4 regions of the Ruegeria sp. J8 genome follow, and region 3 is predicted to be linked to each of the others. Evidence: riboswitches for the same ligand, from Rfam matches in the RefSeq annotation. Region 3 holds a riboswitch; each other region holds the start of a gene.
What was found. A riboswitch is a leader RNA that binds a small molecule or an ion and turns the genes downstream of it on or off. The one in region 3 is predicted to bind cobalamin.
Positions count from the first base shown of each region.

Region 1: it holds a riboswitch for cobalamin, as region 3 does, so the genes downstream of both, ACR0L1_RS06065 (DUF1636 family protein) here and ACR0L1_RS20685 (CbtB domain-containing protein) in region 3, are expected to answer to the same signal.
Region 2: it holds a riboswitch for cobalamin, as region 3 does, so the genes downstream of both, ACR0L1_RS17600 (hypothetical protein) here and ACR0L1_RS20685 (CbtB domain-containing protein) in region 3, are expected to answer to the same signal.
Region 4: it holds a riboswitch for cobalamin, as region 3 does, so the genes downstream of both, ACR0L1_RS06135 (CbtB domain-containing protein) here and ACR0L1_RS20685 (CbtB domain-containing protein) in region 3, are expected to answer to the same signal.

Region 1 covers NZ_JBQFMR010000002.1:496,466-503,827, reverse strand. Annotated here, with positions in the region: gene cobN (cobaltochelatase subunit CobN) at 1-1,357, opposite strand, end outside; gene cobW (cobalamin biosynthesis protein CobW) at 1,361-2,416, opposite strand; gene ACR0L1_RS06065 (DUF1636 family protein) at 2,418-2,792, opposite strand; cobalamin riboswitch at 2,878-3,085, opposite strand; gene ACR0L1_RS06060 (NAD(P)-dependent oxidoreductase) at 3,232-4,188, shown strand; gene ACR0L1_RS06055 (hypothetical protein) at 4,380-5,489, opposite strand; gene ACR0L1_RS06050 (hypothetical protein) at 5,533-5,808, opposite strand; gene ACR0L1_RS06045 (caspase family protein) at 5,808-6,782, opposite strand; gene ACR0L1_RS06040 (TIR domain-containing protein) at 6,792-7,163, opposite strand.
Region 2 covers NZ_JBQFMR010000009.1:47,333-54,694, forward strand. Annotated here, with positions in the region: gene nudC (NAD(+) diphosphatase) at 1-861, opposite strand, end outside; gene ACR0L1_RS17585 (bifunctional 2',3'-cyclic-nucleotide 2'-phosphodiesterase/3'-nucleotidase) at 1,042-2,883, shown strand; RNA gene ffs (signal recognition particle sRNA small type) at 2,923-3,021, shown strand; gene ACR0L1_RS17595 (alpha/beta hydrolase family protein) at 3,016-3,894, opposite strand; cobalamin riboswitch at 4,031-4,251, shown strand; gene ACR0L1_RS17600 (hypothetical protein) at 4,336-4,743, shown strand; gene ACR0L1_RS17605 (protein-tyrosine phosphatase family protein) at 4,746-5,243, opposite strand; gene ACR0L1_RS17610 (DNA polymerase III subunit gamma/tau) at 5,382-7,133, shown strand; gene ACR0L1_RS17615 (YbaB/EbfC family nucleoid-associated protein) at 7,349-7,362, shown strand, end outside.
Region 3 covers NZ_JBQFMR010000012.1:90,863-98,224, reverse strand. Annotated here, with positions in the region: gene ACR0L1_RS20695 (transglutaminase-like cysteine peptidase) at 295-918, shown strand; gene ACR0L1_RS20690 (DUF1636 family protein) at 2,064-2,399, shown strand; cobalamin riboswitch at 2,581-2,796, shown strand; gene ACR0L1_RS20685 (CbtB domain-containing protein) at 2,831-3,001, shown strand; gene ACR0L1_RS20680 (CbtA family protein) at 3,006-3,704, shown strand; gene ACR0L1_RS20675 (hypothetical protein) at 3,769-4,272, shown strand; gene ACR0L1_RS20670 (L,D-transpeptidase) at 4,670-5,332, shown strand; gene ACR0L1_RS20665 (hypothetical protein) at 5,374-5,646, opposite strand; gene ACR0L1_RS20660 (heavy metal translocating P-type ATPase) at 5,836-7,362, shown strand, end outside.
Region 4 covers NZ_JBQFMR010000002.1:510,834-518,195, reverse strand. Annotated here, with positions in the region: gene ACR0L1_RS06160 (thiamine pyrophosphate-binding protein) at 1-612, opposite strand, end outside; gene ACR0L1_RS06155 (DUF302 domain-containing protein) at 691-1,149, opposite strand; gene ACR0L1_RS06150 (DUF1636 family protein) at 1,277-1,633, shown strand; gene ACR0L1_RS06145 (hypothetical protein) at 1,630-2,124, opposite strand; gene ACR0L1_RS06140 (CbtA family protein) at 2,191-2,889, opposite strand; gene ACR0L1_RS06135 (CbtB domain-containing protein) at 2,894-3,058, opposite strand; cobalamin riboswitch at 3,095-3,300, opposite strand; gene cobF (precorrin-6A synthase (deacetylating)) at 3,344-4,087, opposite strand; gene cobA (uroporphyrinogen-III C-methyltransferase) at 4,080-4,808, opposite strand; gene ACR0L1_RS06120 (cobyrinic acid a,c-diamide synthase CobB) at 4,805-6,133, opposite strand; gene cobM (precorrin-4 C(11)-methyltransferase) at 6,126-6,920, opposite strand; gene ACR0L1_RS06110 (cobalamin biosynthesis protein) at 6,917-7,285, opposite strand; gene cbiE (precorrin-6y C5,15-methyltransferase (decarboxylating) subunit CbiE) at 7,282-7,362, opposite strand, start outside.

The sequences.
Region 1 (7,362 bases), on a different contig from region 3:
GCAGCTGTTCGGGCAGGTCCGCAAGCGCGGCCTGATACTCGGCCAGCGGCCATGCGATCCGGGCGTTCAGCAGCGTATCAGCGATTGGTTTGGCAGGGGCGGTATCATAGCCCCCGGCTTGCAGGTCGGACAGCATCGCCTCAGCCGAGGCCAGCGCGTCGAGGCCCACCGCATGGGCCATCTGCCAGTCTTTGCCGGGATAGGTGGACAGAACCAGCGCGGGCACCTGATCGGATTTGGGTTTGCCTTGCAAGTTCAGCCAGCCGGTCACACGGTCAAGGATGGCCTCGATCCGTTCCTCCTCGGCCCGGTGGGCAAAGCGGGAATATTCCAGATGCGGGTCGCGTTTGCCCGGCTCCTTGAACGAGGCGATGCCCGCTGAAATCCGCCCGTCCACCTCGGGCAGCACCACATGCATGGCGAGGTCGGCGGGGGAGAGGCCGCGTTCCGCCTCGGCCCAGGCCTTGCGGCGCGAAGTGGCCAGTGCGACCTGGAAGACGGGCACATTTGCAGCGTCCAAAGGCGAGGTACCCGACGCGCTTTTGCCCGAGAAGGACGTGGCGTTGATGATCGCGGACGGGGCCAGCGATACGATGGTGTCGCGCAGCCAGTCGGCGGCGGATGGCACTTTCAGGGAAGGGGCGAACAGGCCCACGGCCTGAAAGCCGCGCGCGCGCAGGCTACGGATCAGGGCGGCCACGGGGGCTGTGTCGGCCGAGGTCAGGTAAGCGCGGTAGAAACTGACCACGACGCGTTTTGAGTCACCGGAAAACGCCTGTTCCGCCGGAATCACTCCGCGATCGGGGCACCATGCGCCGCAGTCGGGCAGGGATTTAGCCCCCATCACCGGACCCGCATAGAGCCCCGCTGCCAGTGCCATCTGTGCCAAAGCGGCTTGTGCTGCAACCTCGCCGCCGGTGTCACACAGGTGCGCTAAGCGGCGCAGGGTGGAGACGGGCAGGGTGGAATACTCATCCAGTCGCGTATCCTCGCGCCCGTCGGCGGGCAGCACGGCCACAGCAATCCCTTTAGTCTGCGCAAGCGATAGAACCTGCTGCAGTCCGTAGGACCAATAGGGCACTCCGCCGATCAGACGGATCAGGATGCCTTTAGCGCCCTCCAACGTCTGTTCCACATAGGTGTCAACGGACAGAGGGTGTTTCAGCGCCGTCAGATTGGCCAGTCGCAGGGTCGGCATCCGACCGTCAGGCCCGCCACCGCGATGCCAGCCTGCCGCGAAAGCACCAAGGTCGCTGTCCGAGAACGACAGCACCACCAAATCCGCCGGGCTCTGGCCCAGATCGGTTGGGGTTTCGGATTCCTCTAACCCGTGGCTTTCGCGGAAGACGACGTGCATGGTTTACTCGGCAGCCTCGGTGACGCCCGCGAGGATGTCGCGGATTTCAGCCTCTTTGATATCGTCATGCTCGGCGATCACCACCAGACGCGAGCGGCGCTCTTCGCCGGGCTCCCACGGACGGTCATACTGGTGACGCACACGCGCGCCGACGGCTTGAACCAGCAGGCGCATTGGCTTGCCCTGAACAGCGGCATAGCCTTTGACGCGCAGGATGTTCAGCTCGGTCGCCAGGCGTTCGATCTTTGCAACCAGATCCAGCGGGTCGGTTTGATCCGGCAATTCGACGATGATGCTTTCGAAATCATCATGCTCGTGATCGTGATGACCGTCATGATGCGAAGGCCGCGCATCCATGTCATCCTCGGCGGCGGCCTCAAGACCCAACACGACGCGCACGTCCACCACACCTTCGGCCACTTCGACCACGGGCAGAGGACGCGGGGCCTCGGCGGCGATGATCTCTTTGGCTTTGGCGACACCTTCGGGGCCGGCCAGATCAGGCTTGGTCAGAAGGATGATATCGGCGCAGGAGATCTGATCTTCGAACACTTCGGACAGAGGGGTTTCATGGTCGATGGAATCGTCGGCCATGCGCTGGGCATCCACTGCCTCGACATTCGGCGCGAACCGACCAGCGGCCACCGCCTCGGCATCGGCCAGCGCGATCACGCCATCCACGGTAATTTTCGAGCGGATATCGGGCCAGTCGAACGCTTTCAGAAGCGGTTTCGGCAGCGCAAGGCCCGAGGTTTCGATCAGGATATGCTCGGGGCGCGGCTCCAGCGCCATCAGCGCCTCGATCGTGGGGATGAAATCATCGGCCACGGTGCAGCAAATGCAGCCATTGGCCAGTTCCATGATGTTTTCCGCCGGGCAATCGGGAATGGCGCAGGACTTCAGGATATCGCCATCCACGCCGACATCGCCGAATTCATTAACCACAACGGCCAGACGCTTGCCCTGCGGGTTCTGCATCAGGTGCCGCACCAGCGTGGTTTTACCCGAGCCCAGAAAGCCGGTGATCACAGTAACGGGGAGTTTTTCGAGGGTGGACATGTCAGGCTCCAATCGGGGGAATGCGCGAGGCGCAGTTTTTGCGGAAATGTTCGGGGCGCTCGCGCCATTTGACCAAGCCGTCTTCGGTGGCCAGATACTTGGTCGCGCCGTCGACGATCACGTCGACATGATCGACCTCGTTCAGGTTCTCATAAACAAAGGTCCAGCGCTCGGGTCCGCCGCGCAGAACGATGGAACAGCCCTGATCGCAATTCGACAGGCATTCGACGGCTCTCAGCGTTACGCCTTCGGGCAGATCGGCCTGTTCCAGCGCCTTGTGCAACAACGTGCCGGGGCGGTCTGCGTCATCTTCAACAGGTAGGCCGCGGCGGCAGGTGGTGCAAACCAGCAGCTCGACCGGAGCGGTCTCGGTCATGTCTCTCATCCCCCCAAATCCTCATCGTGGGGGACGGGGTTTCAAGCGGGTCGCATTTGACCCGACACCGGAACACCCCGTCCGGTTTCAATCGCGGGTGCTGGCAGGTCTCCCGGCTTGCGGATGTCAGGGCAATTGCCCTGTCGGATGTCCCGCCTTCCCGGCCTGTTTGGCCAGTGGCTTGGGCACCCTCTCCGGTCACGGTCGCGGGGGCGGCTGCGTTTGGCGGATGATCCGTTGACGCATTCCCTTTTCATCCTCGTGCAGAGGACACCAACGGATCGGACATGCGGCACCGGGCAGGGGCTTGTCAAGCGAGTCGCAAGCATCTGTGAAGCAACGGTGGAAAAGCGACCTGTAAGCGTCGCTGGGCGGCATGACGAAGCCCGCAACCCCGTGCTGCCATGACCGAAACGGCGCAAACAGGGAGACGTGTCGCATGAGAGTGGGCTTTATCGGACTGGGCAATGTGGGCGGCAAACTGTCCGGGTCTTTGCTGCGCAACGGGATCGACCTGACGGTGCACGATCTGAACCCTGATCTGGTCGCGGGCTTCGTGGCGCAGGGGGCCAAGGCCGCCGAAAGCCCGGCCCAGCTGATGCGCGATTGCGACGCGGTGATCACCTGTCTGCCATCGCCTGCTGCCTCGGACGCCGTGATGCAGGAGATGCTGCCCGAGGTCGGCCCCGGCAAGATCTGGATGGAGATGTCCACCACCGACGAGGCCGAGGTCAAGCGGCTGGGTGCGCAGGTCATCGAACGCGGAGGGGCGGCAGTAGACTGCCCCGTCTCGGGCGGGTGCCATAGGGCGGCGACGGGCAATATCTCGATCTTCGCGGGCTGCGACCGCGCGACGTTCGAACGTATCCTACCCTTTCTGACCACGATGGGCCGCCGCGTGCTGCACACGGGCGAGTTGGGCTCGGCCTCGGTGCTTAAGGTGCTGACTAACTACCTGGCGACGGCAAACCTGATTACCTGCGCCGAAGCGCTCGTGACCGCCAAGGCCGCCGGGATGGACCTGAACACGACTTATGAGGCGATCAAGATTTCATCAGGTACTTCCTTTGTGCATGAGACCGAAAGCCAGGTGATCCTGAACGGATCACGCGACATTTCCTTTACGATGGACCTTGTGAAAAAGGATATCGGGCTGTTTCAGGACGTCGCTGACCGCGCCGGTGTACCGCTGGAGATCAACCCGGTCATGATCCAGATTTTCGAGGACGGAATTGCCCGCTATGGCGAGCGTGAATTGTCTCCCAACATCATCCGACGTCTGGAGGATGCAACCGGTCTAGACATCACAGCCTCCGGTTTTCCGCCCGAGATGGAGGACGACGAACCGGAAGAGCCCGGATACGAGGTCATCCCTCAGGGGCGTGGGGCCGAATGACGCAAGCCGCGCGTCAGTGGAATAGTCTGTTTTGTAGAGAGAGTGGAGGCGAGTACCGGAATCGGAGGAAGAAATAATTAAGCATTAAAATCAAATAATTAGTTCGTATATATCCTCCGGTATAGCCGTCAATTATCCTCCGCTTGTGTGGTTTGGAGTTGTGTGGAGTTGAAGTCGTTGCGAAGTGAGCCTTATGAAGTACCACCGCCGCGAACTTTTAACGACAAAATATCCTTGTCAGTGATGTGCGTCATCGAAGTGTCGTCGCCGGATGCTTTGGCGGCGGCAAACATCAGCTGGTTAAAGCGCGAATAATGTCTAGACAGTACATCAAACACGTCTTGGTGCCCGTTGCCAACGACGTCGATAGGACGGAAATACCTGTACAAGCCTGCGTCTTTGGATGCTGCGCTAACCCATCCAAAGCGTTCGTTGAACCGAGATCCATAGGGTCGTCGATGAACCAACCTGTTTCTCAATTCGGTAACCTCTTTCATCCACCCAGCGATCGTGAATTTCCCAGGTTTTTCAGGATTGGACGCGATGTCACCTGCCGTGATCAGCAAATTCAGAAGCGGATCATTGGGTAGGCTATCGCTTCTTAGTCCATTCACAAGTTTCGCCATCGAGTCAGCCTTTTCATGGTTAAAGCCAATTCGGTGGGAAATTATCGTGGCAAGATAATCTCGCGCTGAACCGAGGTGCAGAAAGAAAGAATGAATATGCGCAAAAAGCGTTTGGGACAAAGTGTTGTCAGACCTTTCGCCGTTCACTCGCCCAGATGAAATGTGATTGACAAGTTGCTCGTGGTAATACTCGGCTATCTGCTCCACGCTGGTGTCCATACTGCGCAAGCTCATGCTGATATAACGAGATAGCGCTTCGACTGGCGCTCGTTCGTCTAGCGATTTGACAATTTGTTCCTTTGTCGGCTGCGGCTCTGCCTCAAAAAGCAAATTGGTTCGCTTACCCATCATGTTGCTTGCAATGTTGCTCCACAAGTCAGATGGGCTTGGAGAGTGATTGGACCTTTCGGGCAGAATTGGTACCCATGATGAGTTATAGGTACCGTCCATCCAGTCCATGCTATGGAGAGCAACGGGTTGAAGTTTGCTGGTATTGGCGAGATTTTGCACTTCAACGAGCGGCAGCGGCCCTACGGCGCTTGGTTTTCCTTGGATTACGATTGGTTCAATTCGCCACTGGTCATCGGACAGTTTTCCTGCGCGGAAACCACCTGTGAAATGTATATAAAAACTGGATCCGTCAGAAGGGCGAAGTAGTTCGGTCACCTGCGTCATCTATTGGCCTCGGGCGATTGTCGCGACTTGTTGGGCAATGCAGTTAGGTTTTGAGTGCTGCTAGGATCGAGGGAAGGTATTTTCGCACCTGCTCTATGTCGCTTGCTTTTTCGTTAGGCGACAAATCGGCATACGGTGTGTTTAACTGGCGCTCCCACTTTTTTGCAAGGTTTGCAGGGATCACGAGGGAGCCGTCTTCACGATGTTCACATTCGTTGTGAAGATGTCTTTGCCAGTGCGCCCATCTTTGATGCTCAATGTCTGCGAGCAGTTCAATGATGCTTTCTAGGCGTTTCTCGATTTCGCCTTGGTTAATCATCAGATCATACCATTTTCAACTAATCGGCGGTAGTGTTCGCCCAATGCGGTTAGTGTACAGGACTTGCTTTCCATAGCAGCATTCCACATGTGGCGAGTACCCACAGGCACGACAAGGTTCACACGGTTGTAGTTTTGCAGAATGCCGAATATCTCGGTGTTGTCGTGATCAGGTTCCGGAATACTGGCGTCTTCATTGCCGCTTCGGTGTGGCTCGTAACTAGGATCAAGCTGAAACTCGTGACCTGCCACTGGGAAGAACTCGACAAGTTTCAACAACTCATTCAGTGCGATAGGTGGCTGGACCTTCCTTAAAGACACAAATTGCCTGACGTTGGTTTTAAACACCGGGCGTTGCGCCCATGCGCCTAAAGATTGATCAATGTGGGCGTAAATGCTTCCAGGCGTCACATCACCTACTAGGTTAGCGGCAGACCCGCTCAAAGCATCTACGAAAAGCGTCGTGAATATACCGGATCCATTCTCCTCACTTGCGTACTGGTCTGCCGTGGACGCAGCCAAAACTGTGATTCCTTCTCCTATTTCTGAAACCGGTGCCAGCGGGTTTGAGGATGCAACACCGCTGTGGCAACTATCTAGTACTATGATTTTGTTTTCCGAAGGCGATTGGTTGGCCAAGGTCATTACTTCGCCCAAGGACAATCCGTCATCGCCACTTTCACACTCAGACGTACACAGATAACCGCCTGTTGATTCAATGTAGCCATGACCAGCGAAGAACAACAAAGCGACTTCATGCTTGTCTTGGAACAACTCCTTTACGGCCGCCTTGAGTTCGCTTCGGGAAACCTCTTGGTTGGGACCCGTTGAGGCAAGGATCTTAGTATGAAAATTGACTGACCCGTTCGCGTCCCGATCCAGCATGGCCTTGACGCTATGTGCGTCATTCACGCAGCCAAAAAGACCATTTATCTTTGTATAGTAGTCAATGCCTACTATCAGTGCCTTTCTCATTGATAAGCCTCATATCTTATTAATGAATGCAGTGATATTGTCCCACGTCCAAACCCGCGTATTCAGTCCTTCGATGTTGGTGCGGTCTCCCTTCCTAGACCAAATACCCAATACAGGTTTTCTCTCTTCTCGAGCGCACAGGATTTCCCACTTTTGGCCGCTTGAAGTAAGTGATGCTTCACTAACCAGGGCGATAACACCGTCTGAGCGCTTTATTCGGGCGCGAACACGCTTCTTCCACTCTGTGTCGTAGGCTTGCTTGACCGACATATCGATGTATTCAAAGGGTGAGCTGGTGTTCAGCGATTGCCCTTTCAAGTAGTCTCTTGCCCACTCATCCTCCATCGGGAAAGCTACGAAAACAATTTTCTTTTCGGCCACTATATTCTCCATCTAAACGATACTTAAAGTGAAGCAATTTCAATCTCATCGCTTCCTACAGTGCAAATTTTTTTATGTTCCAACACAACCATGAGTGCAAGAACTAAAGTCTAATATTGAGACAAAAATCTGTGCGGCAAAAGATGGAGGGACCCTTTTCTGTACCCCCCGTCGCCCCCCGTTCAATTTCTCAAAAAGA
Region 2 (7,362 bases), on a different contig from region 3:
CCACATGGCATCTTCAATTTCAACGGGATCAATCGAGATGTCACGCGACAGCGCCTGGCCCGCGCAACCAAACATCAAAGAGGCCGGGAAGGGCCAGGGCTGGCTGGACAGATAGGTGACAGCGCCGACGGGCACGCCCGCCTCTTCGAACACTTCGCGGCGCACAGCAGCTTCGAGCGTTTCGCCGGGTTCGACAAAACCCGCCAGCAGCGAATACATCCCCTCGGGCCAACCCGGAGACCGCCCCATCAGTACCGAGTCCCCATGGGTGATCAGCATGATCACCACCGGGTCCGTGCGCGGAAAGTGCTGGCCGCTACACGTGGGGCAGCTTCGTTGCCATCCGGCCTGCGTCATCGCGCTGGCCGCGCCACAGCGGGCGCAGAATTTATGGGTTTCGTGCCAGCCGATCACCGCCTTGGCGGTCGCCGCAAGCTCGGCATCACGCGGGGACAGCCACGTCATGATCCGGCGCAGCTCGGCAAATACGAACCTGTCTGGCAGGTCAGGATGCTGCTGTTCCGAGCCATCCACGAAACCACCTACTTCAGACAAATCCTGCCCGTCAGGTTCCCAATTCGAGATATCGGCAGCAAAGACCGGGACACCATCCGACAGGCCCAGAAAAATCAGCCCATCCGCAACTCCGCCTGGTCCTTTTTCGACCAGCGCATGAGACACCGGGATCAGACCCAACCGATCCGAAGCCTCACCCTCTACAAGGGGTTTGCCGCGCCATATCAGCAGGCATTTGGCATTCGGGTCCGCCACCAGGCCAGCCAGCGCGTCGGCATCGCCCCGAATATGCGCCGCACGGTCCAGCCCTGATCCGCCGAACGTCACAAACTCTGCATTCTTCATTGCATGCCCCCCAGATTGTGCGCATAGGGCTGCCACGATGGTTCTGGGGTTGCAATGGGTATTCATGGAACTCCGAAAAAACACCCGCTGCCGCTGAAAGACCGCAGGTCCGCCTTGAAATTTACACGCAACACTCTTTTTGTTGAAAATGATTAACATAAAACTGCCTAAAGTAGAGTAGTGCCGACTTTTCCTTCTTCTCAAACCGTCCAACTGCGAATTCTGGCCACGTCCGATCTGCATATGAATCTGACGGCGTATGACTATTACACTGACAGGCACGAACCGACGATTGGCCTGACCCGGACCGCAGACCTGATCCGCAAGGCCCGAAGCGAGGTACAGGACGGGTTGGTTCTGCTGGTGGACAATGGCGACTCGGTCCAGGGCACGCCGCTGGGCGACTGGGCCGTGGCTCAACACCCCGAGCGCCATGTTCTGATGCAGGCCTTCGACCTTCTGGGCTATGATGCCATAGGGCTGGGCAATCACGATTTTGGCTTTGGTCTGAACGTGCTGGACCAGATCATGCAGCAAGCTCCCTGCCCTGTTCTGTGCAGCAATGCGCACAAATCTTCCAGCCCGCAGGTCTGGCAGGAGCACACGATTGTCAGGCGTGAGGTCGAAATCCAAGGGCACGCGCACGAGCTTGCAATCGGCATATTCTCGGTCCTGCCCCCCCAGACCGCAAAATGGGAGGCGCACAAGCTGGCAGGTGCGGTTCAGATCGACGACATCCTTGACTGTGCGCGCCGCAAAGTCGCTGAACTGCACGAACTGGGCTGCGATATCGTTGTGGCGCTGGCGCATACGGGGTTCGGTCCGGCGCAAGACACGCCCGGCATGGAAAACGCGTTGGTACCGTTGGCCGCCATCGACGGGATCGACGCCATTGCGGGCGGGCATTCCCATATGGTTTTTCCCAGCCCTGAACAAGAATACAGCGGCTATATCGACGTTGATCGCGGGCTGGTGCACAGCACCCCCGTCGTGATGCCCGGTGCGGCGGGGTCATATCTGGGCGTCATCGACCTGACCCTCGGCACATCACTGGACGACCGATGGCAGGTATTTCATGGACACGCGCAGGTGCGTTCAGTTTCGACAGAGGCGTCAGATGAAGACGCCGCACTGACGCAGCTACTTGCCACCGGCCACGCCGAGACGCGGCGGCGGGTGGCCGAACCTGTGGGACAGGTACAGCAGCACATGCACAGCTATTTCAGCTTTTGCGGCTATGACCGGGGCTTGGCTTTCGTGGCCGCCGCTCAAACCCTCGCGTTGCGACCTTTTCTAAAGGATACGGACTATCGGGACTGCCCAATCCTGTCTGCCGTGTCCCCGTCGAAATTCGGCGGGCGTGCCGGGCCTCGGTTCTTTACCGACGTCCCGGCCGGGGAAATCTGCCTGCGCCATGTGACGGACTTGAACGTCTTTCCCGATGAGATGATGGCCGTCGCGGTCACCGGTTCGCAAATCGAAGACTGGCTGGAAATGTCCGCAGGCGTCTTTAACAGGATGATCCCCGGCCAACGATGCGATCTGCTGGCCTCGGACCGCGCGGGGCATAATTTTGACGTCCTGCATGGGCTGACATACCGGATCGACCTTAGCCAGCCCGCTCGGTTTGGCGCAGATGGGGCACTTTTGCACCCATCGGCCCGCCGCGTCCGCGAGATTCGTTTCGAAGGCCAACCCTTGGATGCAGAGCAGACTTTTGTGGTGGCGTTGAATAATTACCGCGCAAATGGCGGTGGGCACTTCCCCTTTGCCGGGCGGGCGACGCGCGTTCCGCTGCCGATTCTGCCTCTACAAGATCTGGTCAAAAACTACGTGACTGCCGGGCCTCATTCCGGCACCGTGTTCGAGCGTCCGTTCCGTCTGTCCCCCGTGGCCGGGGCGGTGGCGGTTCTGCGTACTGGCCACAAGGCCCGGAACCATCTGGACGACATCTCAGAATTTGCACCAAACATCGCCGGAGAGGACGAGGCCGGTTTTCTGATGATCCATTTGACGCTCTGACGGGTTGTCATTTGCCGCGCACTTGCCTATATCGCGTGCTGAGAGGTTGGCGCGGGCGAGCGCCTCGCCAACCTGGTCAGGTCCGGAAGGAAGCAGCCACAACGAGCCCCGCTTGGGTCGATGTCCAACCTCTCACTTATCTACCACATGATCCTGGGCAATAAGCTGCGGCCAGACCGCTGCGTTGCGACGGGCGAACACGCCGATATGCCCGATCTCTTTCACCCCAAAATCTGACAGTGACAACAACCTACGCCGCGCATTCGGGCCATAAAGCTCGGCCAGGCGCCACACCGCTTTGGGCGGCACCACCTGATCGTCGTCGAATGCGATCAGATCGACCGGCACTCCCTGCCCGGCCCAGTGCGCCTCGGGCAGGGTCTTGCCCAAATCGGGCAGGTAGTTCGTCGGTGCCGTGCACCATTTACGCCACTGCCAGTAGACCCGCGCGGGCAGGTCAGCCCCAAAACCCAAAGCCCTGCCCGGCAAATACCCCGCCGCTTTGACAACCAGCGGCGCATGGCCATACCAGAACAACCCCGCCAGCGCCTTGTACGGCCACGGGTGATCAGACAGAGTGACAAGCCCGGAGCAAACACAGATCATGCGGTCAATCTGCGCGATATCCGGCTGAACCGGGCCCAGCATTCCACCAACGGAATGGCCGATGCTCCATTGTTCCGCGTCCGGGAAGCGTCTGCGCATTTCCGCGCGGGCGGCGGGCATGTCGACCAGCGCCCAGTCCGCCATAGTTACCTGCGAGTCCTGCAATCGGCCGGTCAGCGAATGGCCGAAATCCCGATAGTCATAGGTCAGACAAGCCATACCCTGCTCGGCCGCCAGCCAATGGGCAAAATGCTGATAATAGTCGCGGGGCACGCCGGTCGCTGCATGGATCATCACAACTGTCTTGGGAGGCAGAGCAGGCAGATAGAGCCGCCCCGACAGCATCGCCGGACCGGACGGAAACTGGACATCTTCGGTCAAAACAGAATGCGTATTGTCCAACATCGCCCGCGCCTCATGTTCTAAACTGTTTAGTTCACCCGCGCAGTCGGCCCTGTTCCGTCATCAGAGTCAAGCCGTGGGGAAATTGACCCAACGTCGCGCCGGGATTCAATGGCGCTTGACTCGAAGCCCGCTCAACCGCTAGCGATGGCGTGATGGTTCTCGTCCCCGGTCACGGGGCGGGATGAAAAGGGAACACGGTGCGATCCTGCCCGGCATTGCCGGAACGGATCAAGGCCGAGACTGCCCCCGCAACTGTAAGCGGTGAGCAATGCCGAGATACCACTGGCCGAAAGGCTGGGAAGGTCGGCAAAGCCACGACCCGCAAGTCAGGAGACCTGCCATCGAACGAAAACCGAAACTCGGGCGGGGTGTCCGGGACAGGTCGTCAGCACGCTGTCACACCTGATCCATGCCCCTCGTCCAGCGCGCGGAGGGCGCATCATGATCTGGAAGACCAAGACCCACGAATTCACCGCGACGGTATGCCAAAAAACCGGCGCCCCCTGCCCGGCACTGGCCCGAATGGCACGCGCCCTGACGGATGCAATGGCCACGGCCCGTCCGGCAACAACCGATGCGTTCGAGATCGAAGGCAGCAGCGACTTGACCCATTGCGCCGAAGGGTGCTCGGCCCGGTTTCGCGCCCAACCCGATCAGATCCGGGTGTTCTGCGGTGTGGCCGCCGACACTCCGGCCGAGCGGCTGGATCGCTATGCGGATATGTTGTTCGGAGCAGATTTCACCGCCCACGCAGCCAGCCTTTTGCCGACACCGCCCTGCGCGATGATGGAAGTGGTTACCACGGCGCCCCAGCCAGCCGCGCCGACCGAACACCAGCTTTCAGCCTGAATTCAGCTGCCCGTCCGGGCCGCCGAAGTGGCCCAGACCATCTGCGCCTCGGTCTCGACGGCGCAGGGACGTACTGTCCGTAGCATCTGCAAAGCGGTATCTGCGGGCAGTCCGCTATCCGTCATCAACCGCAAAGCAACCATACCCGATCGCCCGCAGCCGCCCCGACAATGGACCAAAACGCCTCCGCCGCCGGACAGCAGCGCACGGGCCCGCTGGCTGACATTGGACCAAATGGCCTGTATCCGCGCATCCGGCGCACCAAAATCCTGGACCGGCAGGTGAGCCCATTCGACCCCGTGCCGCTCCAGATCGCCACCGAACGCCGCCGCTCCCAGGTTTTTCATCTCAGAGCTTGTGGTCATTGAAATCACCAGATCCGGTCGCCAGTCCTGCACCGTCTTCAGATCGGCCGCATAGGCACCTCCCGCGCCGGGCAGCGGAGATATCCCCAGACGACCCGGCCCCAGTCGCAGGGAATAGATGGCGAAATTATTCATGGCACGTTCCGATCAATCTGCACCGATGATGTATCGCCTGCGTCCTTGCTTGCAAATCGAATTTCCTGCGCTGCTGCTGTGGACGTGGGCGGCAGGGGTCACTACGCTGCATCGGACTCCGAATCCGACAGAGCAGATATGACCGACACGCCCAGCCCCGCCTATCAGGTTCTTGCCCGCAAATACCGCCCGGAAACCTTCGCCGATCTAGTCGGTCAGGACGCCATGGTACGCACGCTGAAAAACGCGTTCGAGGCGGATCGAATTGCGCAAGCCTTTATCATGACCGGCATTCGCGGCACCGGCAAAACCACCACGGCCCGTATCATCGCCAAGGGTATGAACTGCATCGGCCCCGACGGCGAGGGCAAGCCGACCACCGAACCCTGCGGCCAGTGCGAACATTGTGTGGCCATTATGGAGGGCCGCCATGTGGACGTGATGGAGATGGACGCCGCCAGCCGCACCGGCGTCAATGATATTCGCGAGATCATCGACAGCGTCCGCTACCGCGCGGCCTCGGCCCGCTACAAGATCTACATCATCGACGAGGTCCACATGCTGTCGACCAGCGCCTTCAACGCGCTGCTCAAGACGCTTGAGGAACCACCCGAGCATGTGAAATTCATCTTTGCTACCACCGAGATTCGCAAAGTACCCGTGACGGTTCTGTCGCGTTGCCAGCGGTTCGACCTGCGCCGGATCGAACCCGAAGACATGATCGGCTTGCTGCGCCGCATTGCTGAGGCCGAAGGTGCGCAAATCGCCGAGGACGCGATGGCGTTGATCACCCGCGCGGCTGAAGGCTCGGCGCGGGATGCGACCTCTCTGCTGGATCAGGCGATTTCACACGGTGCCGGGGAAACCAGCGCCGATCAGGTGCGTGCGATGCTGGGTTTAGCCGACCGTGGCCGAGTGCTGGACCTGATGGACATGATCCTGCGCGGCGACGCCGCCGGGGCGCTGACTGAGCTTGGCGCGCAATATGCCGAAGGCGCCGACCCGCTGGCCGTGCTACGCGATCTGGCCGAGATCACCCATTGGGTCTCGGTCGTGAAAATCACGCCGGATGCCGCCGAAGACCCGACCGTGTCCCCCGACGAACGCGCGCGCGGTCAGCAAATGGCAGAGGCCCTGCCGATGCGCGTCCTGACCCGTATGTGGCAGATGTTATTGAAGGCTCTGGAAGAGGTCTCAGCCGCCCCCAACGCCATGATGGCCGCCGAGATGGCCGTGATCCGCCTGACCCATGTTGCCGACCTGCCCAGCCCGGAAGAGTTGATCAAACGTTTGCAAGACACCCCGCCTCCGTCACCCAATGACGGACCCGGCGGCAGAATGAGCGCCCCACCGCACGCCGTGCAGGCCCCCGTGGCCTCTGCCTATGCGCCACACGTACGCGGCGGAGCAGGTGCACCGACGGCGGCACTGGCGCAGGATGTGCAGACGGCTCTGGCCCGCTACCCGACCTTCGAACATGTGGTCGAACTGATCCGCACCAACCGGGATGTGAAACTGCTGGTCGAGGTCGAAAACGGTGTCCGGCTGGTTTCGTACCAACCCGGACGGATTGAATTCACACCGACGGACTCGGCCCCAGCCGACCTGGCCGCTCGCATGGGTACCGCACTGCAACGCTGGACCGGCAATCGGTGGGCGGTGACGATTGTCGCCAACGGTAAGGCAGCAACCATCGCCGAAATCCGCGACGCCGCCGATCTGGCGTTGAAAGCCGAGGCGGAACAGCACCCGCTGGTGCAGGCGGTGCTGGCTCAATTCCCCAAAGCCAAGATCAAACGCATCGAAACCCCCGAAGAACGCGCCGCCAAGGTCGAAACCGAAGCCCTGCCCGAGGTCGAAGACGAATGGGACCCGTTCGAGGAGGACTAACCCTCCGGCGCCCGCCACGGGCCATCGGCTGACGCCGATACCCCTGAGCGACCTTGGGCCCGGCAGAGCGCGGGCGTTGCCCGCGCTCTGCCGGGCCCAACGGGAGGAGAGGTCTTGCAAAAGACCGCGACGACGGGCGGGAGGGCACTGCCCCCTTGTGCCGCACGGGCGCTATCCGTATCTAGGCGACAAACCGATTAGCAGGAGAAAACGTAATGCTCAAAGGACT
Region 3 (7,362 bases):
TCATTGTCCCAGTATTTCGTAACCTTAAGCGATGACGGCCGATCTGTGTTGTATTTTTGTTGAATGAGAGAATTGCGATCAGCTTACCCTCTAGTTCGCGCTGTTAGCTATGCCGGACTGGTGATGGCGTGGATGCTCTGATGCTGTCAACTAAGGAAGAAATACCAAAGAATCTGCAAATTTTTGCCGCTTTACCCCTAGAGGCTAAGAAGCAGTTGCAATGCCTCAAGGCACATGAAGGCTTGGAATAAAATACATTGGCCCCGGAAGTTTGGATACCTTCGAGGAACGAGCATGGAGAAGGCAGATATGACAAATCCCACGTTAGTTCAGAGAATGTTATCGAAAAACCTGCTGGGTTATCTCCCAATGATCTGTTTTATATGCAGCTTTTTTGTGTCTGCCGCTACATTACAAGCCTCTGAGCTTCCCTCGATCGGTCTTGACAGAAAGATTGAAGCGCCATCCGGTGCCAAAACACTATGCAAAGATTACTCTTGGGCGTGCGCGAGCGCTCGTAGTTCTGGTCTGTCCGTGGCACAAGAAAATCAGATCGTTAAAACGATCAACACGCGCGTCAATCGGAGAATCCGTGCCGTTTCGGATCAAAGCCAATACGGGACAAAGGAATACTGGACACTGCCGACGCAAGGGTCAGGAGATTGCGAAGACTTCGCTTTGCAAAAGAAGTTTGAACTTGTGCAGAACGGTGTGGATCCTACGAAGCTACTAATCGCGACCGTCTTGGACACCAATCGCAATGGCCATGCTGTTCTAGTCTATCGCTCGAGTGAAGGCGATTTGGTTCTGGACAATGTTACCAACAGGATCAAAACGTGGAAGGAAACAAGGTATCTTTTCCTACGAATACAGGACCCGATTCACCCTGATCGTTGGGTACAGGTTTCTAGCGGCTAAACCATTGGGTAGACATTGGTTGCCTCTCGCAATTGATGTCACGACCTGCATTGTTCTGGGCGCATAGTTGAGTTTCGATGCTCAGTCCGACTCGTCCATCTGCTTGTGTTTGCACCATTGCGTGTGAACGAATTCGATCCGCGCGCCAGATATCTCGGAGGTGTCGTATTGGCCTACTGTTGGGATTCCGCAAGCCATACACGTAGACAATGGGCGCGTTTCCGCAGCGAAACCTTCCATTTGACCCGCTCAGATTGGAGTATCTCCGTCAAGTAAAGGCCACCGGGTCGAGCGCGTTACGGCGAAGATATCGAACGCCTGATTAGGACGACCATGGAGGCCGTTCATCTACTTTAGGGAAGAACGCAATTATCCCCCAAGGATAAGGGGAAATGCGACGGCTCCGGCACTGCGTCGATGACATTGGAGGAGTTCGAAGACTGGCTGCACCCGGAGATATGCCGTTATCACAACACCCATCACACCGGGTTGCGGCGAGAACCGATGGCGGCATGGGCGATCCTCGGTTGTAGTGACGCAGACAGAAAAGTTGTTAATGCCGAGGCGTTTCGCATCAGCGTACTTCCTTTTGAATGTCGTCGGTTGTCGCTACGCATTCAGTCCCATGATCGGTCGTGGTAACCGAAAGGTAACCATCAAGCACGAACCCCGCTATATGTCCCGGATCTAGACTGTAATTGACGATAGAACGAACCTAGTTACGCGCAACAAGAACCTGTCGCGTCTCGGAATTCGCCTTGGGAGGCGCGGTGCGCGCGGACCTGAAAATAGGCGTGTCATGGCGAGCCGATCCCGGAGGCAATGCTGTTTCAGATTATTGAAGAACAAAGATGTTTCGCGTGAGCTGTTTCCACTTCATCGCCTACCACCTGCTTCAGCTCAGTCTCACGTAGAAACTTAAAAATTTTTTCGTCTGATGGTTGCTTCTTCGCCCTGCCAAATCCCCGTCTCGCACTCGGTGTATTTGCAAAGTTTTCGAGGGCTAGGGCTCATGTGTCCTTCCTGCCTGAGTATGGACTCTTTTCCAGACTTAGAGTCAAAACACGTATTGAAACTGAGCTAACAACCGACCAGCAAATATGAAATCTCAGATGGAAGTTCTCGATCAAGGATCAGCCTGACGCATGTGCCTACCTAACCTCACGCTTTGCAGAACCTGCCGCGACGCGGATTCCACCCTTTATGATCAATTAGCCGCAACGCTGGAGGCATCGGGGGTGCAAGCCGAGTTGCAGCAAGTGGATTGCATGTCCGGTTGTCACCGACCACAGACGTTGGCGGTGCGACAAAGCGGCAAGACCGCCTATCTTTTCGGTGAGGTTACGGTTGTCGATCTTCCGGACATAATGATCTTCATGCGGATGTATGAGGACAGTACTGACGGCGACTTCGCTGACGCCAGGAAGCTAGGTAAGCTACGTTTCAAGGCGATTGCACGTATACCGGCACAAAAAAGATAGCCAACATGCAACTTGCCGACCAAAGCTCCGGTGTCGAGTTTTCAGCTTACAGTTTGTGTTTTTCGACTTAGCCTTCTGCACTGAACGGCTAAAATCTAAACCAAGCCTGCCATTACCTAAGATTGACCGCTGCAGAATACTATGATGTCGCTTTCGTACTTGACGGAACAAAGCACTATGGAACAATAAAGGCTTCTACGGTGTCCAAAGGTGCCTACGCACTGGGACTGAAACGGGAATGAGGACGGTGCACCAAACTACCGCACTGAAGCCTTGACCGCCCCCGCGACTGTGAGCGGCGAGCGGCCTTCCAATACCACTGGCGTAATGGCGCTGGGAAGGGGGAAGTCTGCTGTGACCTGCGAGTCAGGAGACCGGCCGTAGGATGGACACAACATATGCCGTCGGGTGTGACGGCGAGGAGGATTAAAATGACGACAAAAACGATCAAGGCATCCGCCGCTGGCGCATCCTTTCTGCCTGCAGTATTCGCCGTGGTTCTGGGTCTAGGGATCATTACCGTGACTGGCCATGTTCAGGCTTCTGGCCTGCATGACGCGGCTCATGATGTGCGCCACGCAACTGGCTTCCCCTGCCACTAAAACAATGTTCAGTCGTATTCTGACCAGCGGCTTGTTCGCTGGTGCAGCAGCGGGGCTGATTGCCGCCCTTCTGCAGTTGTATTTCGTGCAGCCAGTGCTACTTCACGCCGAGCTCTATGAGGGCGGCGACCTGGTGCATTTTGGCGCTGATCCCGTAACTGCGCATCCCGACCTGCCCGGCATGTTCGCCGAGCCGATGCGCGATGGTCTCAGCATTATCTTCACCATGCTTACCTACACCGGCTATGCGCTAGTCCTGGCGGCGCTGATGTCAGTAGCCGAACGTCAGGGGCATGAGATCAACGGCCGCACCGGCCTGCTTTGGGGTCTTGCGGGCTTTGTCGCCTTCCACTTTGCTCCTGGCTTGTCACTGGCTCCAGAAGTTCCCGGCGTAGCGGCAGCAGATGTGGGAGTGCGTCAGATCTGGTGGACGGTCACCGTTGCCGCAGCCGGCGTAGCCATGTGGCTGATTGCCTTTGGAGGTAACCTGGTAAGCTACCTGATTGCGGCCGTGCTGCTAATGGTACCGCATATTATCGGGGCCCCTGAGCCTGAGAGTTTCTCTGGGCCGGTTCCGACCGAGATCGGGGCGCTTTTTGCTGCCCGGGCCTTCGGCATCGGCATGGCCGCCTGGGCACTCTTAGGCAGTTTCACCGGCCACTTCTGGCAGACAGAAGGCAAGCGCGCAGGCGCTGCAGTCTGATCGCGCTCCTCCATTGCTACCCCGCTGGTTACACCGGCGGGTTTTTTTTATTGAGGATGACAAGATGTCCCGTTCTCTTGCTCTCTTTGCCATCGGACTTGTCTTTGGCGGCGGTGCTGGCTTTGTGATTGCCGCCAGCAGCGGTAGCACCTTTGAGAGCCATGACCATACTGACCCGGCCCAACACGGCGGCAACATGGAGATGGCAGCGCACGACCACTCCGCTGCCACTAATCTGCCTGCCGACAGCGACGCCCCCAGTGTGGCGATCCAGATGATTAAGGATCCTATGGCGGGCTGGAATCTGCGTGTGACACCGCAGAACTTTCGCTTTGCTCCGGAAAATGCCTCCACGGCTGACGTTCCAGGCGAAGGTCACGCGCATGTTTATATCAACGGCGAAAAGCTGGGCCGCCTTTATGCCAATTGGTTACACCTTCCGTCGCTCCCCGATGGCGATGTTGAAGTAAAAGTTTCTCTCAATGGCAACAGCCACAGCCCTCTGATGGTTGAGGGTGTGCCCGTGGAGGCCAAAGTGACCGTGCAGCCTGACGGCGATGACTCCTGATTGACATTCCTGGCTGAGAAGACAACTACGCGGATTCAGCGGGTCTAAGCGGCAAGTACAGCGTGCGCGCGGGTTTTTGCCGCTCTGTATCCAAGGACAGATAAGCTGTTGCAAAGCCGCGCCGAATTCCCGTCTTGTTCCTTTGGCTTGCATCGTCGGAAACCGAAAACATGAAGCAACTACAATGGGCATTTCGGTTCTTTCCATTGCTTTTTTGACCCAGTCCAAAGCAAACTCGATCAAATCAGAGTTCACGCCACCGCGCACCTGATCGACTGGATAAACTAAGCGTTACCTGAAACCTCTTGAAGCTCTAGCTGCTAGAGGCTTTAAGACTCGAATTTGATCGTGAAAATGCGATGCAAATACATTGAACTTGTGAACCAGGCTGAGATCTATGCTGACAAGGCGCTATTTCATTCAATCAACCACTGCGCTGTTTTCCGCGTCTGCGGCCAGTCCATTGATCGCCAAAACATGGCCAACCTCGTCGCAAAAGACCTATTGGGACAGCCAGGTCACGCCATTTGATTACGATCCAGCGACCTCAAATCCATGGGGCGTTCATGACCGTTTTTTACCACGACGTGTCGTAGCAAATGATGGTTTGGTTCCTGGTGACATCCATGTCGATGCGGTCGCGCGCTATCTTTACCATATCGAGGAAGGCGGGACCGCAATGCGCTATGGCGTTGCGATCGCGCGAGGGAACCTTTACGAGCCCGGAACCTATGCTATCCGGCGCAAGGTCGAGTGGCCACATTGGACGCCAACGGCTTCAATGATCGAGCGCAACCCCGAATACGCGGAATTTCGGGATGGTATGGAACCCGGGCCAAGTAATGCTCTCGGCTCTCGAGCCCTTTATCTATACGTTGGAAATCGAGATACATATCTCAGAATTCACGGCACGCCTCAGCCTAGAAGCATCGGTGGTCGCGCAAGTTCTGGATGTGTTAGAATGATCATGGCCCATATCAATGATCTCTACCCACATGTAAGAATCGGCTCGACCGCATATTTATACTCGGCCGAAGATAGCGTCACAGCCCGCTCATAAATTTTGGGCAGCGTAGGTGGACGTCGTCGCCCTCTTTTTTATCAGGCGTCTCGCGCGGCGCAGATCGGAGCGCCATTCGTCGCGCGCAATGGTACCAATGTCGTCTCGACAGGTCCGCTGTGCTCATACCAGAAGCAATTGTCTTCTGGCAAAAGGCGTGCCGTGGCCAGATCCTGCCCCGGCCCTGCCAGCGCAACGACTGAATCTGGCACGTTGCCTGGTTCAAGTGCTTTGCTTTTGGCCCCAGTGAACTGGGCTGAGCAACCGGCAGTAATCGAGACTAACGTGATGGTAATTGCGATCCGTTTCTGCATTGACCTGTTCCAGAATTTTTTGCGTCCTCTGCGACTAGATTGCATCCACGCGACCAGCCCGCAAGAAGGAATGGAGTGTCGGTATCACGCGCAAGGAACCCGGATGCTAAAAAATTCAGAAAGGTATTGAAGCTCTAGTTACTGTAGGAACTACTTACAAAGGACCATAGAGATTCTTGAGGTCCGATCATGTCATCCGATACCCATAGCCACGACCATGGCCACGAAAACAAACATGGTCACCACGCATGCAGTAGTGGCGGGTGTGGCGCCATCGCCCCCGCCGGTCCAATTCCTGACGGCGGTAGAAGCTTTCAGGTCTCTGGCCTCGATTGCGCCGAAGAGGTTGTGATCCTGAACCGGGTTATCGGCCCGAAAGTTGGTGGTGAAGAGCATCTCGCTTTTGATGTCATCAACAGTCGAATGACGCTTCTTGAAAGTGCTGCCAAGCTTTCTGACGAAGACGTCATGCTGCTGGTTGCCTGCACCGGTATGAACGCCAAACCTTGGGATGACGGAAATGCCGCCCTGGATCAGGCGGCGCATATTGCGCGTCAGCGACGGTTCACCACACTCAGCGGAGGTTTTTGGGCGGCAGGCTTTGGCTGGCACATCTTCGAAACAGGCATGGGCGGAGCGCTTGGACTGTTTTCGGGACATGGTGAGGTTCCGATGCCTTTGCCCGAGGCCACTTTGTTCGCGGTCGCGATCTTGTTTGGCGTCTGGCTGGTGGCCCCCAAGGCCTGGTCTTCGGCGCAGCGCCTTTCGCCGGATATGAACCTTTTGATGGTTGTTGCCGTCGCTGGTGCCATCGGTCTGGGTGAGTTTTTTGAAGCGGCAACTGTAGCATTTTTCTTTTCGCTCTCTCTTTATCTGGAAAGCTGGAGTGTCGGACGGGCTCGCAACGCAGTATCCGCGCTGCTTGATCTGGCCCCCCCGACGGTTCGGCTGGTTCGTGCTGACGGCTCAGAGGCAACGGTCCCGGCGGCGGATGTCTTTGTCGGCGACAGCTTCATCGTTCGGGGTGGGGATCGCATTCCACTTGACGGGGAAGTCATCGAAGGGGCCGGTGCCGTTGACCAGGCTCCAATCACAGGTGAAAGCGCACTGATCCCCAAAGAGCTGGGTGATGAGGTCTACGCCGGCACAATCAATGGTGAAGGCACCCTCAAAATACGTGCGACGAAAACAGCGTCCGATACCGTGCTTGCCAAGATCATCCGGATGGTCGGTGATGCTCATGCGCGCCGTGCGCCGGTTGAGCAGTGGGTAACAAAATTTGCGCGGATCTATACGCCCATCGTTATGGTCGTTGCAGTGGCCATCGCCCTGATCCCACCGCTTGCATTTGGCGCATCGTGGGGCTTTTGGTTTTACAATGCACTTGTTCTTCTGGTTATCGCCTGCCCCTGTGCACTCGTCATTTCCACGCCGGTTTCAATCGTTGCGGCTTTGACCGCTTCGGCCCGGGCCGGGGTTCTGATTAAGGGCGGTGCATATATCGAAGCCCCCGGGCGCACTACCGCACTGGCCATGGACAAGACCGGCACGATCACCATGGGCGAGCCTGAAGTGGCCAATGTCTATCCGCTGGGCGGCGCATCCGAGCGGGAACTGTTGGCAAGCGCTGCCAGCCTTGAGGTTCGATCTTCACACCCGTTGGCCCGCGCCATTCTCACCAGGGCAGAACAGACCGACATTTCGATATCTGCGGCT
Region 4 (7,362 bases), on a different contig from region 3:
GGGCCGTTCGGCCTGTGACACCCAACGGCGGGCTTTCTCGACGCAGTCGCCCGCGGGGGATACGGTGGCAATCTTGGCGCGGCGGCGCGGTTTCACGCCCGACACGCGGGTATCCGCGACCGAGATCGGCACGTCGATATGCACTGGACCGGGGCGCGGCTGATTGGCCAACGTAACCGCCTTATCGGCAATAATGTCTGCGCCTTTGGCGGTCAGTGTAAACGTCCCCTTGGTGATTGAGCGATAGACCTGTGCGTGATCCATTACCTGATGGGTATAGGTCAGCGCTTCATCGGCATCGACGCATCCGGTCAGCACGATCATCGGCACACGGTCTTGCAAGGCATTGGCGACCACGTTGATCCCGTTCATCGCACCGGGGCCAAGGGTGGCAACCAGAATGGCAGGCGCGCCATCGCGGTGATGCACGGCCTCGGCCATGAAACCGGCGGCGTTTTCATGCTTGGTCAGGTGAAAGGTGATCCCGGCCTGTTCCAGCGCATCGACAAGAGTCAGAACCTCACCACCGGGCATTCCAAAGGCGTGGCGACATCCGGCCTCGTACAAACGTTGGGCCAGAAGGTCCGCTGCGCGGGGCGAGAGGTCTTGCATAAGTCATGCTCCGAAAAACTGTTTCACAGCAGATTGCGGAGGACGGCCCCAGACGCAAGGCGGATCACGCCAGTGTGACTATTTGACTGCTGTTTCAGCCACAGCCTGAAACTTGCCATCCAGCTCCTCAGCGATCTCGCGCAGGGGGTCTCCGCCCTCATAGACATAGGGCGCGAAGACAAAGCTGGGAGTCTTGTAGGATAGGGTGGCGGTGCCGTCCTCGTTCTCGGTGACATAAAAGCGGATCGGTGCCTCGATCATCGCGTTCACTGATGTTTCCAGCACGCGCACCGCATAGTCGTTGTTGAAGGCACCAATGACCCGATTGCCGGGGATAGTGATCCCGCGCGATGCGGCGGCGTTGGTCGGGCCTGCCTGCGTGACCACGATCAGACCATTAGCTTTGATGGCATCCTTGGTGTCGGCAACCAACGCGTCGTAACTTTTGTCGGTTGCGTAGCTGGCCCAGCCCGAAAGGGGCTCGTCTGCCAAAGCAGGGGTCGCTATCAGGGCAATCGCAGTCCAAAGGGCTTTCATCGGGGCCTCCTGTTTCGGGGTTGCGACAGTGATGCCAGAAAGCGGGACAGGGCGCACTCACAATCTTGTGCGTTTTCTCGATTGCGCCTGCGGTTGGAAACCCTCAGAAACAGGCAAATGCCACCCGATGAGTTCCGAATTGGATCAGATGCGCCTGTTGATATGTTCGTCCTGTGCCGGTGCCCGCGATTGCGGAGCCGAGGTCAAAGCTGTCGAATCCGCCCTGACCCGCGCGGGGATTGAGGGGCGGGTTTCGGTCGATCAGCACGCCTGTTTCAGTGGATGTGCAGAACCCGTGGCCATCGCGCTGCAGGCCGATGGCGGGGCGACATATGTGTTTTCAGGGGTCGATGTCGCTTCGGACGCCGATGATATCGTGGCGACCTGCCGGACCTATCTGGAAAGCCCCAAAGGCTGGATCGAAGACGCCCGGCCTTGCGGGCGGCTCCGGATGTGTTTGCGGGCGCGTATCCCGGCGCTTTAGTCGACCTGTAGTGTGACCGCCGCGCTGACGGGGATGTTGTCGACCATCAGCGGGCTGTGGCTGTTTGCGTTCAGAGAGACCGAGACTTCGACCTCGCCCTGCGGCAGATGGTCGATATGCATCCAGTTACCGTACAGCCGGGCCAGTTTCTCTCCATTTACGTAGACATGTGCATGCCCCTCGCCGTCGACATCGGTCTTTGAGGCATTTTGTGGTGAGAACCGAAAGTTCTGCGGCATGACATGCAGGTTCCAGCCCGCCATAGGATCGGGCGTAAGAGCGATCTCAAGCCCCGGAGCATCAGCGCCAGCAGGCAGGTTGATGGCAGTCGAATGATCGTGTGCGGCTGCCTCGGCGTGAGATGAACTGTGATGTGCAGGATCGCCATGGTCATGGCCGTCGAAAGTAACGCCATTTGCAGCCGCAACCACAAATCCTGCACCACTGCCAAAAACTATGCCGATTGCAAACAGGGCAAGTGAGCGTGCCATTTTATATTCCTTGATGGTAGTAGCAAACACGCCGAGCTGGTCTCGGCGTGTTCATAAGCGTGCTTGTCAGGCCGCAGCTTCGGCACGCTGGCTTTCATATCGCCAGAAGTACCCGGCGAATGCCCCGACCAGAACCCAGGCTACCAGTCCGATGCCAAAAGCGCGTGCGGCAAACAGCGCGCCGATCTCGGTCGGAACGGGGCCGGTGAACACGTCCGGCTCGGGCGCGCCGATCAGATGTGGGGCCAACAGCAGGGCGGCTGCGATCACATAGCTGATCAGGGTGCCGCCAAAGGCAATCAGCCACATGGCAACACCTGCTGCTGCGACGGTCGCAAACCACCAGATTTGACGCGCAGCTACATCGGCTGCTGCCACGCCGGGCACTTCTGGCGCGAGCGAGAATCCGGGTGCGAGGTGCACGGCAACGAACCCCGCAAGCCCCCACAAAACGCCGGTGCGCCCGTCAATCTTGTGGCCGTTGCCCTCAGCCACGGACATCAGCGCAATCATCATCAGCGCGTAACCGGTATAGATAAGCATCGTGAAAATGACGCTCAGCGCATCGCGGAACAGGTCCGAGAACATTCCCGGCAGCTCGGGGTGAGCACTTACGACGTCACCGCCGAAATGGACCAATTCGCCTGATTCATACAGTTCCGCGTGCAGCAACACAGGTTGCACAAAGACCAACTGCAGCAAGGCGGCAATCAGCCCCGCTGCAGCACCAGCGAACAACGCGCTGGTCAGGATACGGCTAAACATGGGTTTAGTGGCAGGGGAAGCCGGTTGCGTGACGCACGTCATGGGCTGCGTCATGCAGGGCAGCGGCCTGAACGTGGCCAGTCACCGAAATGATGCCAAGACCCAGAATCACAGCGAACATGACGGGCAGGATACCAGCGCGCGAGGCGGTTTGTGTTTGTGTTGTCATTTTCAATTCTCCTGTGCCGTCGCACCCGACGGCCGGTGTTTCAAATCACGCCTGGCAGGTCTCCTGGCTTGCGGGTCAGGGCCTGTGCTCGCCTTCCCCCTGAAAATTCAGGAGTGGCTGGTTGAGCAAGGCTCACCGCTTACAGTCGCGGGGGCGGCTGTGGATTGGAGCAACTCGGATCGCACCACATTCCCTCTTAGCTCGTCGCTGTGAACGACGGGACCAGACGGGTTCATCTAGCCTTTAAAACCCGCGTGGCGCAATCGCCATTCGCGACCAATTTGGTCAGTTCACGCACTTTTTGAGAAGATAGATATCCATGATCCACCGGTGATCGGCGCGCGCAGCGGCACGGGTGTCCAGAATCTGCTGCGCAACCTCAGCCAAGGGCCCCTTGATCAGAATTTCCTCTTTCATGCCCACGTACGCCCCCCACCAGATGTCATAATCTGCCATCTGAAGATGTTGGAACGAGCACTCACCATCCAGCATTACCGCCACGTTTGACGCACCGTCCGGCCACCCTTCGTCGCGAATCCGCCGCCCCGTGGTCACGATGTAGGGGGCACCCAGATCGTTGATCGGAATCACGTGGGCAGCCGTCAACGCCTGCAGCGCTGTAATGCCAGGAATCACCCGCGTCGTCGGTTGAGGGTCCAGCCGCTCTGCAATCCGCAGGGAACTGTCATAAAGCGACGGATCGCCCCAGATCAGTAGAGCTACATGTCGTGCTCCAGGATGGGCGGCGATTGCCTCGCTCCAGCGCAATGCAATCGCGTCGTGCCATTCATCCACCCCGCGCAGATATCCGTCGTCGGACCGGCGCTTGGGGATGTCGAAATAGGCGATCTGCGGCGGCGTGTCGGTCACCTGCGCAATGATCTTTTCGCGCAGCCCGGCCAGATCGGCCTTATTCTCGCCCTTGCGGGGGATCAGGATCAGGTCCGCCGAGCGGATCGCCTGCGCGCCCTGAAAGGTCACGTGGTCAGGGTTCCCGGTGCCGATGCCGATCAAGGTCAGGTCAAACATCGTCAAACTCTGCCAGCGGGCCGTAAAGGATCAGCGCCGGGGCGGTGCCTATCTCGTCCGCCAGTTTATTGGACAGCGCGCCTACAGTACTGCGATGCAGCTTCTGCTCGGGGGTCGAGACGGATTCGGCCATCAGTGCTGGCGTTTCCAGCGGCAGGCCATGTGCGTGCAGCGTTTCGACCAGCAGAGGAAAGGTGCGCTTGCCCATGAAGACGACGGTGGTCGCATCCGGGTCGGCCAGCGCGGGCAGGTTCAGGTCCTCGGGCAGTTTGCCGCTGACATCATGGCCGGTGACAAACTGCACCCGCCGCGCGGTCAACCGGCGGGTCAGCGGGATGCCCGCCGCCGCCGCCGCCGCTACAGCTGAGGGGATGCCGGGGATGATCTCGTATTCGATCCCAGCCGCGCGCAGGGCAACCAGTTCTTCTTCCAGACGTCCAAACATGCCGCCATCGCCGGATTTCAACCGCACGACCCGCTGCCCGGTCAGGGCGTAATCCACCAACAACCGGCTGACATGGTCCTGCTTGGGCGAGGGGCGACCCGCCCGTTTGCCCACGCCCACCAGATCGGCATCCTCGCGCGCATGGGTTAAGATCGGCCCGCTGCTGAGGTCATCAAACAGCACCGCATCCGCCTTTTGCATCCGATCTACGGCCTTGAGCGTCAGCAATTCCGGATCGCCCGGACCTGAGCCGATGAACGAGACAAACCCACTCATACTGAGGCCTCCGCGATCAGGTGAAAGAACGTGCCGGTCACGTTGCCACGCACCGATCCGGTCTGCGGCCCTTCGGCCCCTTCTGCGTCAAACACACGGGCCAAAGGCGCGTCAGGTTGCTCGATGATTGAGGAATAGTGGAACTCATGCCCCCGCAGGCCCGTGCCTACGGCAAAGCCGGGCATCGGGGCCAGCAGTTCGGCGCGACGATAGCCCAGATTGAACTTGCGCTTTTCATAGGACGTCACCAGCCCCAACAACCCGGCCATCTGATGCGAGACACCCTCTTTGTCGATCAGAGCCTGTCCCAGCGCCATATAACCCCCGCATTCTCCATGCACGGGCTTGGTTTGCGCGTGGTTCCGCAACCCTTCCTGAAAGACGGATGCGGCGGCCAGAATGCCTGCGTGCAGCTCAGGATATCCGCCCGGCAACCAAACCAGATCGGCATCCGCCGCAGGGGCTTCATTGGCCAAGGGCGAGAACGGCAACACCTCGGCTCCAGCCGCGCGCCAGCCTTCCAGCAAATGCGGATAGGTGAACGAAAACGCCGCATCGCGGGCCAGCGCGATCCGTTGTGCAGGAGGGCGCGGCAGCGCGGCGGACGATGGCCCATTCGGGCCTGAGGACGCCGCCCGCTTGATCGCCTCAAGATCGACATGTTCGCGCAGAAAAGCGGCATAGCCCACAATTGCGCTTTCCAGATCGGGATGTTCAACCGCCTGGATCAGGCCCAGATGCCGCTCGGGCAGGGTCAGGTCTCCACGACGGGGCAGCACGCCCAGAACCGGCAGGCCCGCGCGTTCCATTCCCAACCGCGTCAACCGCTCGTGCCGGGGGCTGGCGCAGCGGTTTAGAATCACGCCCGCAAAGGGCAGATCGGGGTTATACATCTTGAACCCCAAAGCCGTCGCCGCCGCCGATTGCGCCTGACCGCCCACATCCAGCACCAGCACCACCGGCCAACCCATCCGTAACGCGGTTTCCGCACTGGACCCATGACCCAGTTCACCGGGCTTGGCGACGCCGTCGTACAGCCCCATTGAGCCCTCGGCGACCACGATATCCGCGCCTTCGGCCTGTGCAGAAATGGCGTCCAACAAAGGCTCACCCATGGCCCAGCTGTCCAAATTGAACGAGGCACGCCCCGCAGCCGCCCGGTGAAAGGCCGGGTCGATATAATCTGGTCCGCTTTTAAAAGGCTGAACGGTCAGCCCATCCTCGGCCAGCGCACGTAATAAGCCCAGCATGACCGTGGTCTTGCCAGTGCCCGAGGACGGTGCAGAAATCAGAAGGCCCGGAGGGTTAGTCATCGCGTCATTCATCCTCGGGGCTCCAGCTGGACCACGGGCTGTCGGCGCTTTGCGGGCGATAGCGGCGGTCGTAATCCTTGGAATAGAGGCAGCTTTCGTCGAACCCTTCCCCCGCAAGCGCTGGGCCGACCATGATCAGGGCGGTACGCGCGATGCTTTCGCCCAGCGCGTCTTTCAAGGTCTCCAGCGTTGCACGGATGATGCGTTCATCGGGCCAGCTGGCGCGATAGACAACGGCCACCGGGCAATCGGCCCCATAGGCCGGGGTCAGGTCGGCGATGACCTTGTCTAAATTGCCGATCGACAGGTGAATGGCCAGCGTTGCGCCGGTGCGGGCGAAGTTCTCAAGCGTCTCACCCTCGGGCATCGAAGACGCGCGGCCCGGCGTGCGGGTCAGCACCACCGATTGCGCGAGGCCGGGTAGTGTCAGTTCCGTGCCCAAGGCCGCGGCTGCCGCGGCAAAGGACGGCACGCCGGGCGTGACGCTGACCGGGATACCCATCTCTTTCAACCGGCGGATTTGTTCGCCCATGGCGGACCAGACCGACAGATCGCCCGAATGCAGGCGGGCCACATCCTGACCAGCCTTATGGGCGGCATCGATCTCGGCCATGATCTGATCCAGATCCATCGGCGCGGTGTTGATGATCTTGGCTCCCTCGGGGCAGTGGCCAAGGATTTCCTCGGGCACCAGCGAGCCCGCATAGAGGCACACGGGACAGGACGCGATGATTTCGCGCCCGCGCAGGGTCAGCAGGTCGGCAGCGCCCGGTCCGGCGCCGATGAAATGAACGGTCATTTTTGTCCTCCGATGGCGATGGCGCAGGTGGCCAGCCGGTCGTCTGATATCTGTCGTGGTGAAAGCAGCCGCGCGCCAGATCCAGCGGCGGCAAGGGCGGATGCTTCGGCCACACTGCCGGTGCCGTAACTGGCGCGGCTGCGGGGCGAGCAGGTGAGCGTGCGCTGCCCGGCCAGATCGGCGGGCGCGATGAAATGCAGGGGCAGGGCGGTTACGGCTGCGAACTCTGCAAGCGCAGCATGGCCCTCTTTGTCCGCGACGGTCGCCAAGGCGCTGACGGGGTGGTCAGAGGCGGCAGCCGCAAAGGCCGCGCGCAGACTGTCCACCGTCGCGGTGGAGGAAAAGCCAAGGCCCGCGACGATCATAGCGTGACGCTCCACTGCACCACCGGATAGGCAGATTTCCAACCGCGTCGGGGACCCAAAGACGCAGCCTGAGCCAA